Regions from separate parts of the Actinosynnema sp. NPDC004786 genome, predicted to be linked through region 3. Evidence: riboswitches for the same ligand, from Rfam matches in the RefSeq annotation. Region 3 holds a riboswitch; each other region holds the start of a gene.
What was found. Region 3 has a riboswitch for S-adenosylmethionine ahead of thrC (threonine synthase). Riboswitches for the same ligand answer to the same signal wherever they lie in the genome.
Positions count from the first base shown of each region.

Region 1: another riboswitch for S-adenosylmethionine. It lies ahead of ACWEFJ_RS15420 (aminotransferase class V-fold PLP-dependent enzyme); the one in region 3 lies ahead of thrC (threonine synthase).
Region 2: another riboswitch for S-adenosylmethionine. It lies ahead of ACWEFJ_RS28070 (methionine ABC transporter ATP-binding protein); the one in region 3 lies ahead of thrC (threonine synthase).

Region 1 is NZ_JBSGBG010000014.1:139,689-142,955, forward strand. Features, by position in the region: gene ACWEFJ_RS15415 (potassium/proton antiporter) at 1-1,112, shown strand, start outside; SAM riboswitch class IV at 1,180-1,294, shown strand; gene ACWEFJ_RS15420 (aminotransferase class V-fold PLP-dependent enzyme) at 1,334-2,668, shown strand; gene lspA (signal peptidase II) at 2,692-3,267, shown strand, end outside.
Region 2 is NZ_JBSGBG010000037.1:46,859-50,125, forward strand. Features, by position in the region: gene ACWEFJ_RS28060 (transglycosylase family protein) at 1-308, shown strand, start outside; gene rsmA (16S rRNA (adenine(1518)-N(6)/adenine(1519)-N(6))-dimethyltransferase RsmA) at 319-1,197, shown strand; SAM riboswitch class I at 1,284-1,376, shown strand; gene ACWEFJ_RS28070 (methionine ABC transporter ATP-binding protein) at 1,580-2,590, shown strand; gene ACWEFJ_RS28075 (methionine ABC transporter permease) at 2,587-3,267, shown strand, end outside.
Region 3 is NZ_JBSGBG010000003.1:230,797-234,063, forward strand. Features, by position in the region: gene thrC (threonine synthase) at 179-1,441, opposite strand; SAM riboswitch class I at 1,453-1,568, opposite strand; gene holA (DNA polymerase III subunit delta) at 1,665-2,648, shown strand; gene rpsT (30S ribosomal protein S20) at 2,755-3,015, opposite strand; gene ACWEFJ_RS04515 (glycoside hydrolase family 3 N-terminal domain-containing protein) at 3,240-3,267, opposite strand, start outside.

The sequences.
Region 1 (3,267 bases), on a different contig from region 3:
CGGTGCTGTCGTCCACCGACGCCGCGGCGGTGTTCAGCGTGCTGCGCGGGGTCGGGGTCGGCAAGCGGCTCATCGGCGCGCTGGAGCTGGAGTCCGGCATCAACGACGCCCCGGTCTACATCGCCGTCGTGCTGCTCGCCTCGCCCGACCCGATCACCTGGACCGCGCCGCTGCTGATGGTCTACGAGCTGGTCGCCGGCGGGCTGATCGGCATCGCGCTCGGCTGGGTCGGCGGCGTCGCGCTGCGCCGGGCCGCGCTGCCCGCCACGGGCCTGTACCCGCTGGCCACGGTCGCCGTCTGCCTGCTCGCCTACACCTTCGGCGACCTCGCCCACGCGTCCGGCTTCCTCGCCGTCTACACCGCCGCGCTGGTGCTCGGCAACGCGCGGCTGCCGCACCGGTCGGACACCCTGTCGTTCGCCGAGGGGCTGGGCTGGGTCGCGCAGATCGGGCTGTTCGTGCTGCTCGGCCTGTACGCCTCGCCCGACCGGCTGCTCGACGCGCTGGTGCCCGCGCTCGTCGCGGGCGCGGTGCTGGTGCTGCTGGCCCGGCCGCTGTCGGTGTTCTTCGCCTCGCTGCCGTTCCGGGTGCCCTGGCGGGAACAGGTGTTCGTGTCGTGGTCCGGGCTGCGCGGCGCCGTGCCGATCGTGTTCGCCCTCATCCCGCTGATCGGCCAGGTGCCGGGCGCGCAGCGGCTGGTCGACGCGGTGTTCGTGCTGGTCGTCGTGCTGACCGTGGTCCAGGGCACCACCCTGCCGTGGCTCGCCAAGTGGCTGCGGCTGGTCAAGTCCGGCGAGGCGCACGAGGTGCAGGTGGACTCGTCGGCGCTGGACGCGCTGGGCGCGGAGCTGCTCCAGGTCCGCATCCAGCCCGGCTCCAAGCTGCACGGCGTCTACCTGTCCGAGCTGAGGTTGCCGCCGGGGTCCTCGGTGAGCCTGGTCGTGCGCGACGAGCAGGGCTTCACGCCGCAGCCGACGACCCGGCTCCAGGAGCACGACCAACTGCTCGTGGTGTGCACGGAGGCCATGCGCACGGCGACCGAGCAGCGCATCCGGGCCGTCGACCGGGCGGGCCGGTACGCCCGCTGGAAGGGCGACGTCGGCCTGCCCTGACGTTCCGCTCCCAGGATGTGAACGCCGCTCGACGGGAGCGAGCGGGCTGCGTTAGCGTCGGGGCGAAGGTCATGAGTGCCAGCGCGAAGCCCAGGCTCGCTGGCCGGCAACCCTCCAACCGCGGTGGGGTGCCCCTGGTGAGGACCTGGCCTGGCGCGCAGGGCGTCCGGCAAGCGCGGGCTCCCTCTGGTGACGGGGTCCCGGACCCTCCGGAGGGCGTCATGACGATCGCAGTTCCCCGCACCACGGTTGCCGGCCCCGAGCAGGCGGCGCTGCCGCGGGTGGTGGGCGCGTCGCTGCGCGTGCCGCTGGTCACCGGCGAGCGCGTCGAGTACGCCAACCTCGACCACGCGGCCAGCGCGCCGTGCCTGGAGCAGGTGCGCGACGCGGTGGACGAGGTGCTGCCCTGGTACGCGAGCGTGCACCGGGGCGCGGGCTTCGCCTCGCAGGTCAGCACCAAGGTCTACGAGCAGGCCCGCGCGTCCGTCCGGCGGTTCCTCAACGCCCGCGACACCGACGCCGTGGTGTTCGCCCGCAACACCACCGACGCGTTGAACCTCCTGGCCAGGAGCCTGCCCCGGCACACGGCCGTGATCCTGTTCGACACCGAGCACCACGCCGCGCTGCTGCCGTGGCGCGGTCCGCACGTGCGCCGCCTGCGCGCCCCCGCCTCGCCCGCCCAGGCGACCCTGGACCTGGACCGGGCGCTGCGCGAGGCCCCCGTCGGCCCCCGGCTGGTCGTGGTGGCCGGCGCGTCCAACGTGACCGGCGAGGTGTGGCCGGTCGCCGAGCTGGCCCGGGTCGCCCGCCGGCACGGCGCCCGGATCGCCCTCGACGCCGCCCAGCTCGCGCCGCACCGGCCGGTGGACGTGCGGGCGCTCGACGTGGACTACACCGTGCTGTCCGGGCACAAGGTCTACGCGCCGTTCGGCGCGGGCGCGCTGGTCGGCCGGTCCGACTGGTTGCAGGCCGCCGAGCCCTACCTGGTCGGCGGCGGCGCGACGGCCCGCGTCACCGACCACGGGGACCGGCTGGGCGTGGCCTGGTCGGCGGTGCCCGAGCGGCACGAGGCGGGCACGCCGAACGTGGTGGGTGTGCACGCCCTGGCCGTCGCCTGCGACGTGCTGGGCCGGCACTGGGAGCGGACCACCGCGCACGAGCGCGTGCTGCTGGCCAGGCTCCGCGAAGGGCTGCGGACCGTGCCCGGCGTGCGCGAGCTGGCGTTGTTCGGCCCCGACCACGACCGGGTGGGCGTGGTGAGCTTCACCGTGGGCGGCCACGACGCCGGCTACCTGGCCGCGGCCCTGTCCGCCGAGCACGGCATCGGCGTGCGCGACGGCGCGTTCTGCGCCCACGTGGCGGTGCACCGCCTCACCGGGGGCGAGCGGGCGCTGCGCGCGTCCATCGGGCTGGGCACCACCGAGGAGCACGTGGACCGCTTCATCGCCGCGCTGCGCAGGCTCGTCACCGAGGGTTCGCGGTGGGAGTACGAGCAGCGGGACGGCCGCTGGACCCCGCTGGACGACCAGCGCGCGCTCCCGCCGTTCCTGCGCTGACTCCGATGCTGGACAATGGCCCGGTGAGCACCGATCCCCACACCGAGCCGGACACGCCGGACCAGCCGGACGCCCCGTTGCCGAAGCGGCGGGTCCTGCTGCTGGCCGTCATCGCGCCGCTGGTGTTGGCGCTCGACCTGGTCACCAAGGTCATCGCGGTGGAGAACCTGGAGGGGCGCGAGCCGATCGAGCTGTTCGGCGGCCTGCTCTACCTGCCGCTGATCCGCAACACCGGCGCGGCGTTCGGCCTGGCCGAGGGCTGGACGGTGATCCTCGCGCTGATCGCGTCCAGCGTGGTCGTGTTCATCCTGTGGATCGCGCGCCGGCTGCGGTCGGTCGGCTGGGCCATCGGCCTCGGCCTGGTGCTGGGCGGCGCGATGGGCAACCTGGTCGACCGGATCTTCCGCGCCCCCGGCCCGCTGCGCGGCGGGGTGGTCGACTTCATCTCCGTGCTCGACCCGTGGGGCAACTTCTTCCCGGTGTTCAACCTGGCCGACTCGGCCATCTGCGTGGGCGGCGGCGTGATCGTGCTGATGGCGTTGTTGCAGCGCGACTACGACGGCACCCGCGTGGAGAAGAAGGCCGACCCCAAGAAGGCC
Region 2 (3,267 bases), on a different contig from region 3:
AGGTCACCAAGGAGCCGAAGCCGAAGAAGGTCAAGGTCGGCACCAAGCTCCCGCCCGACGGCGAGATCTGGGACCGGCTGGCCTACTGCGAGGCGACCGGCAACTGGGCCATCAACACCGGCAACGGCTACTACGGCGGCCTGCAGTTCAACAAGGGCACCTGGGACGCCTACGGCGGCAGCCAGTACGCCGCGTACCCGCACCAGGCGACCCGCGAGCAGCAGATCGCGGTGGCCACCAAGCTGCGCGACGCGCGCGGCGGCTACTCGGCGTGGCCCCACTGCCAGCAGAAGCTGGGCCTGCCGTAAGAATGCACGGGTGACTGAGGACCCGACGTCGGCCGGGCCGGGGAGCCACCTCCTCGGCCCGGCCGACGTCCGTCGGCTGGCCGCCGAGCTGGACGTGCGCCCCACCAAGAAGCTGGGGCAGAACTTCGTGCACGACCCGAACACGGTGCGGCGCATCGTGGCGGCGGCCGACCTGCGCCCCGACGACGTGGTGCTGGAGGTCGGGCCCGGGCTCGGCTCGCTGACGCTGGCGCTGCTGCCCTCCTGCCGCGCGCTGGTGGCCGTGGAGATCGACGGGGTGCTGGCGGAGCGGCTGCCGGTGACCGTCGCGGAACGCGCCCCCGGCCTGGCCGACCGGCTGTCGGTGGTGCACGAGGACGCGATGCGGGTCACCGCGGACCGGTTGCCGGTGGAGCCGACGGCCCTGGTGGCGAACCTGCCCTACAACGTGGCCGTGCCCGTGGTGCTGCACCTGCTGGCCGTGCTGCCGTCGCTGCGCACCGGCCTGGTGATGGTGCAGTCGGAGGTGGCCGACCGGATGGCCGCCCCGCCGGGCAGCAAGGTCTACGGCGTGCCCAGCGTGAAGCTCGCCTGGTACGCCGACGCCCGCCGCGCGGGCGCGGTGCCGCGCTCGGTCTTCTGGCCCGTGCCCAACGTGGACTCGGCGCTGGTCGCGTTCGACCGCCGCGCGCCGCGGTCCGCCGTGGACCCGAAGCGGCTGTTCGCGTTGGTGGACGCGGCCTTCGCCCAGCGGCGCAAGATGCTGCGCGGCGCGCTGTCCGGGTGGGCCGGTTCGGCGGCCGAGGCGGAGCGGCTGCTCGTCGCCGCCGGGGTGGACCCGGCGGTGCGCGGCGAACAATTGGACGTCAGCGACTTCATCCGGATAGCCGAAGCCGCGTCCCATAGCTAGTCGATGATCTTTCGGCCGAAAGTGTGATTTGCCGGACGATCCTGTTTCGGGCTTGCGTCAGCCGGTCCTCGTCGGGTCTACTCGTGGTGCCATCCCGAGCGGCCGAGAGACCTGGCTCCACGACGCCGCAGCAACCACCCCCCCATGGGGGCAGGTGCTTCAGCCAGGATCGATGGAGGATCACGTGCCCAGGATGCGAATGCTCACCCGACGTCGGGTCGTCGACCACGGCCGCCGCACGTCCTCGGGCTGTCGCAGCTGCCGCTGAGCACCTAGGCGCCTTCGAATCCTCGCGTCCTTCTTCAGGACACCTTCTGAGCTGAGCCGCCGGTCGCGCACGCCCCGAGCCGTGCGCCGCCGCATGCAGTCGTGGAGCGAAAACGTGATCACTGTCGAGAACCTCACCAAGACCTTCCCCGGGAGTACCGGCCAGGTTCGCGCGCTGGACGGCGTGAACCTGGACGTCGCCGCGGGCACCGTCCTCGGCGTCGTCGGACCCAGCGGCGCGGGCAAGTCGACGCTGGCCCGCTGCGTCGCGCTCCTGGAGCGCCCCGACAGCGGCGCGATCCGGGTCGACGGCACCGACCTCGTGTCCCTCGACGGCACCGCCCTGCGCGCCGCCCGGCGGCAGATCGGCGTGGTGCCGCAAGGGGATTCGCTGCTGCGCCAGCGCACCGCGGCGGGCAACGTCGCGCTGCCGCTGGAGGCCGCGGGCGTGGCCGGCCCGCAGCGCCGCACCCGCGTGGCCGAGCTGCTGGACCTGGTCGGCCTGACCGACAAGGCCGGCTCGTACCCCGACCAGCTCTCCGGCGGCCAGCGGCAGCGGATCGCGGTCGCGCGGGCGCTCGCCGCGTCGCCGTCGGTGCTGCTGGCCGACGAGCCGACGTCCGCCCTGGACCCCGACACCACCGGCTCGGTGCTCACCGTGCTGGACCGGGCGCGGGCCGAGCTGGGCGTGACGGTGCTCGTGGTGACGCACGACATGGGCGTGGTCCGGCGGATCTGCGACGACGTCGCGGTGCTGGAGGACGGCCGCGTGGTGGAGCACGGCAAGGTGCTCGACCTGGTGTCGGACGCGACGAGCCGCACGGCCGCGTCGCTGCTGCCCGCCGTGGACCAGAACCCGGCGCAGGAGGGCGCGTTCGACCGGGTCGCGGACGTCGTGCTGGTCGGGTTCGCCGCGGTCGGCGCGTTGCTGCCCGAGGCCACCGGCCGGTTCGGCGTCGAGCTGAACCTGCTCGGCGGCGGCCTCACCCGGCTCGGCGAGACGCCGGTGGCGCGGTTCCGCGTCGGCCTGAAGGGCGAGCGCGCGGACTCGGCGCTGGAGTGGATCTCGGAAGCGGGCGGCTCCGTGCGCCGGACCCTGTCGGGTCCGCAGGGAGTAGCTGCGTGAGGTCTGCAACACCCTGGTCCACCGTGTTCGACGACGTGCTGGTCGCCACCGGCGAGACGTTGTACATGGTGGTCGTCTCCACCCTGATCGCTGTTCTGCTCGGCGCGCCGGTCGGCATCTGGCTCCAGCTCACCGCTCCCGGTGGGCTGAAGCCCCGGCCGGTGCTCCACAAAGTGCTCGGGTTCGTCGTGGACCTGGGCCGCTCCATGCCGTTCCTGGTCCTGCTGGTGGTGCTCACCTCGCTGACCAGGCTGCTGCTCGGCAGCACCATCGGACCCACGGCGGCCATCGTGCCGCTGGCCGTCGGCGCGATCCCGTTCGTCGGCAGGCTGGTCCAGAACGTGCTGGCCGAGGTGCACGTGGCGGTGGTCGAGGCCGCCGTCACGACCGGGTCGTCCACGCTGCGGATCGTGCGCAGCGTGCTGCTCCGCGAGTCGTTGCCCGCGCTGGTCAACGCCGTCGGCGTGACCGCGATCGCGCTGCTGGGGTACTCGGCGATGGCCGGGGTGGTCGGCGGGGGCGGGCTCGGCGACCTCGCCGTGCGCATGGGGTACCAGCGGTTCAACGACCGCTACCTGTGGAGCACGGTGGTCGTGCTGGCGGTCATCGCGACCGCGATCCAGTTCCTGACCAACCGCGTGGCGCGTGGGGTGGACCGGCGGCGGACGGCGTCCGTC
Region 3 (3,267 bases):
CCACCTGAAGGCGGCTCGTGCTCCAGGGGCGTGGGACACCTCCGTCACGGGACGGCGTGATCCGGCCCGTCGCGGGCAGGGTCCCGCACGCGCGTCGTCTCGTGCAGCCGACCGTCGGCTCGCGGGTTGCGGCCGCCGGGTGGGCCGGTCGTGCCCACCCGGCGGGCCGGCTGCCGGGTCAGTCCCGGAGGGCCGCGATGACCGCTTCGGCCGAGGGCGGGACGTTGGCGCGGGGGCCGACGCGGTCGCCGAGGGCGTCCAGGGTCTTGAGGCCGTCGCCGGTGATGAGGAGCACCGTCTCGCCGTCCGGGTCGAGTTGGCCGGTCTCGATGAGCTTCTTCGCGGTCGCGACGGTGACGCCGCCGGCCGTCTCGGCGAAGATGCCCTCGGTCCGGGCCAGGAGGCGGATGCCCTCGACGACCTCTTCGTCGGTGACGTCCTCGATCGCGCCGTTGGTGCGGCGGACGGCGTCCAGCACGTAGGGGCCGTCGGCCGGGGCGCCGATCGCCAGCGACCGGGCGATGGTGTCCGGGCGGACCGGGCTGACCACGTCGTGGCCCGCCTTGAAGGCGGCCGAGACGGGAGAGCAGCCGGTGGCCTGCGCGCCGAACACCCGGTAGGGGGTCTGCTCGACCAGGTCGAGCTCGCCCAGCTCGCGGAAGGCCTTGTCCACCTTGGTCAACTGGGAGCCGGACGCGATCGGCACGACGATCTGGTCGGGCAGCCGCCAGCCGAGCTGCTCGGCCACCTCGTACCCGAGCGTCTTGGAGCCCTCGGCGTAGTAGGGGCGGACGTTGACGTTGACGAACGCCCAGTCCTCGTGCTCGGCGGCCAGTTCCTGGGCCAGCCGGTTCACGTCGTCGTAGTTGCCGTCGACGGTGATCAGGTTGCCGCCGTACACGGCGGTCATGAGGATCTTCGCCTGCTCCAACGTGGACGGCACGAGCACGACCGACTGCCAGCCCGCGCGGGCCGCCGCGGCGGCCACGGCGTTGGCCAGATTGCCGGTGGAGGGACATGCCAGGACCTTGAAGCCCAGCTCACGGGCGGCGGCGAGGGCGACGCCGACCACGCGGTCCTTGAACGAGTGGGTGGGGTTGCCGGTGTCGTCCTTGACCCACACCTTGCGCACGCCCAGGGCCTTGGCGAGGCGGTCGGCCTCGACCAGGCGGGTGCCGCCGGGGTTGGTGTTGGGGTGCGACTCGACGGTGGAGGGCACGGGGAGCAGGCCGCGGTAGCGCCAGATCGACCGGGGGCCCGCCTCGATGTCCTCGCGGCGGACCCGTCCGAAGTCGTAGGCCACTTCCAGCGGCCCGAAACACTCGAGACAGGCGTATTCGGGGGCGAGCGGCGTCTCGTGACCGCACTCGCGACACGACAGCGCGCGGGCGGGACCGAGGTCGAAGGAGGTGGTGGCCGAGGGCACACTGACGGCAGTCATCGCGAGGTATCTCCTCATCTTTCCCGCGCGTCGCGGGTCGGAATTGGCACCGTGATCGCCAGCGGACGCTGTGCGACGGGTTGCCGGGGCTTCTTCGGGCCGATCCCTCTGCCCCTCTGGATGAGCGGTATTCGGTTGTGGCTTCAACTTACGTCACCATCCCGACCCTCAGCCAGAGACGTCCACCATCCGGACGTCGGCCGGCCCGTGGGAGGATCGCGGCGTGAGTTCGTCCGCTGACACGCCCGACGCCGTGCACCTGGTCGTCGGCGAGGAGGAGTTGCTGGTCGAGCGCGCGGTGCGCGGTGCGCTGGCGGCGGCCCGCCAGGCCGATCCGCAGGCCGACCTGACGCGCGTCCGCGTGACCGATCTCACCCCGCCTGAGCTGGCCGAACTGGTGAGCCCGTCGCTGTTCGCGGAGGGGCGCGTGGTCGCGCTGGAGGCCGCCCAGGAGGCCGGCAAGGAGATCGCCGACGCGGTCGTCGCCTACGCCAAGGCGCCGGCCGACGGGGTGACGCTGGTGGTCGTCCACAGTGGCGGCGGGCGGAGCAAGGCGGCCAAGGAGCTGCCCGCGGCGCTGCGCAAGGCGGGCGCGCGGGTCACCGAGTGCCCCAGGATCACCAAGGCGGCGGACCGGGAAGCGTTCGTGCGCAACGAGATCCGGGCGGCGGGCGGCGGCAAGGCCGACCCGGAGGCCGTGGCCGCGCTGATCGAGGCGGTCGGGTCGGACCTGCGCGAGCTGGCGGCGGCGGCGTCGCAGCTCGTCGCCGACACCGGCGGCAAGGTCGACGCCGAGGCGGTCCGCCGTTACCACCGCGGGCGGGCCGAGGTGACCGGGTTCGCGGTCGCGGAGAAGGCCGTGATGGGCGACCGGGCCGGCGCGCTGGAGGCGCTGCGGTGGGCGATCCAGCTCGGCGTGCCGCACGTGCTGGTCGCCGACGCGCTGGCCGACGCGGTGCGCACGATCGCGCGGGTGTCCGCGGTGGGGCGGGGCGATCCGTTCAAGCTGGCGAGCGAGCTGGGCATGCCGCCGTGGAAGGTGAAGAAGGCCCAGGGGCAGTCACGCGGCTGGGAGGACCGGGGGCTGGCGGCCGCCATGACGGTGGTCGCGGACCTGAACGCCGACGTCAAGGGTGTCGCGGCGGACTCCGGCTACGCCCTGGAACGCGCGGTGCTCAAGATCGTCGCAGCGCACGGACGGCGCTGACCCACCACAGGCGGGAGCCGGACAGGCCCGCGCTCACCTGCCGCCGGCACGAAAAGCGCCGCCCACCCCGGCGTGGGGTGGGCGGCGCTCCGGCGTGAGGACCGGATCAGATCTGGTTGGCGCGCCGCGCCAGCGCCGACTTCTTGTTGGCGGCCTGGTTGGCGTGGATGACGCCCTTGGTGACGGCCTTGTCGAGCTTGCGGGAAGCCTCCCGCGCCAGCGCGACGGCCTTCTCCTTGTCACCGGCCTCGGCGGCCTCACGGAACTTGCGGATCGCGGTCTTGAGCGACGACTTGACGGCCTTGTTGCGCAGGCGCGCCTTCTCGTTGGTCTTGATCCGCTTCATCTGGGACTTGATGTTCGCCACGCGAAAGCCACCTTTTCCTCGGTCTCGGAGTCGCACCGCGCCTGTCACCGGCTCCGCCCCCGAAGGGGCGGTCTTCCTCCACAGCGGAATGCCGCGCGATACGGCCGAGAAGGATATCAGGGCAGCTCACCGCACCGTGAATCGAGTCCCGTCACCACACCGCGGACCGGGTTCGTCACCGCACCGCGAGTCGAGGCCGGTCACCGCATCGTGGGCCGGGTTCGTCACCGCACCGTGAACCGGGCCCGCCCG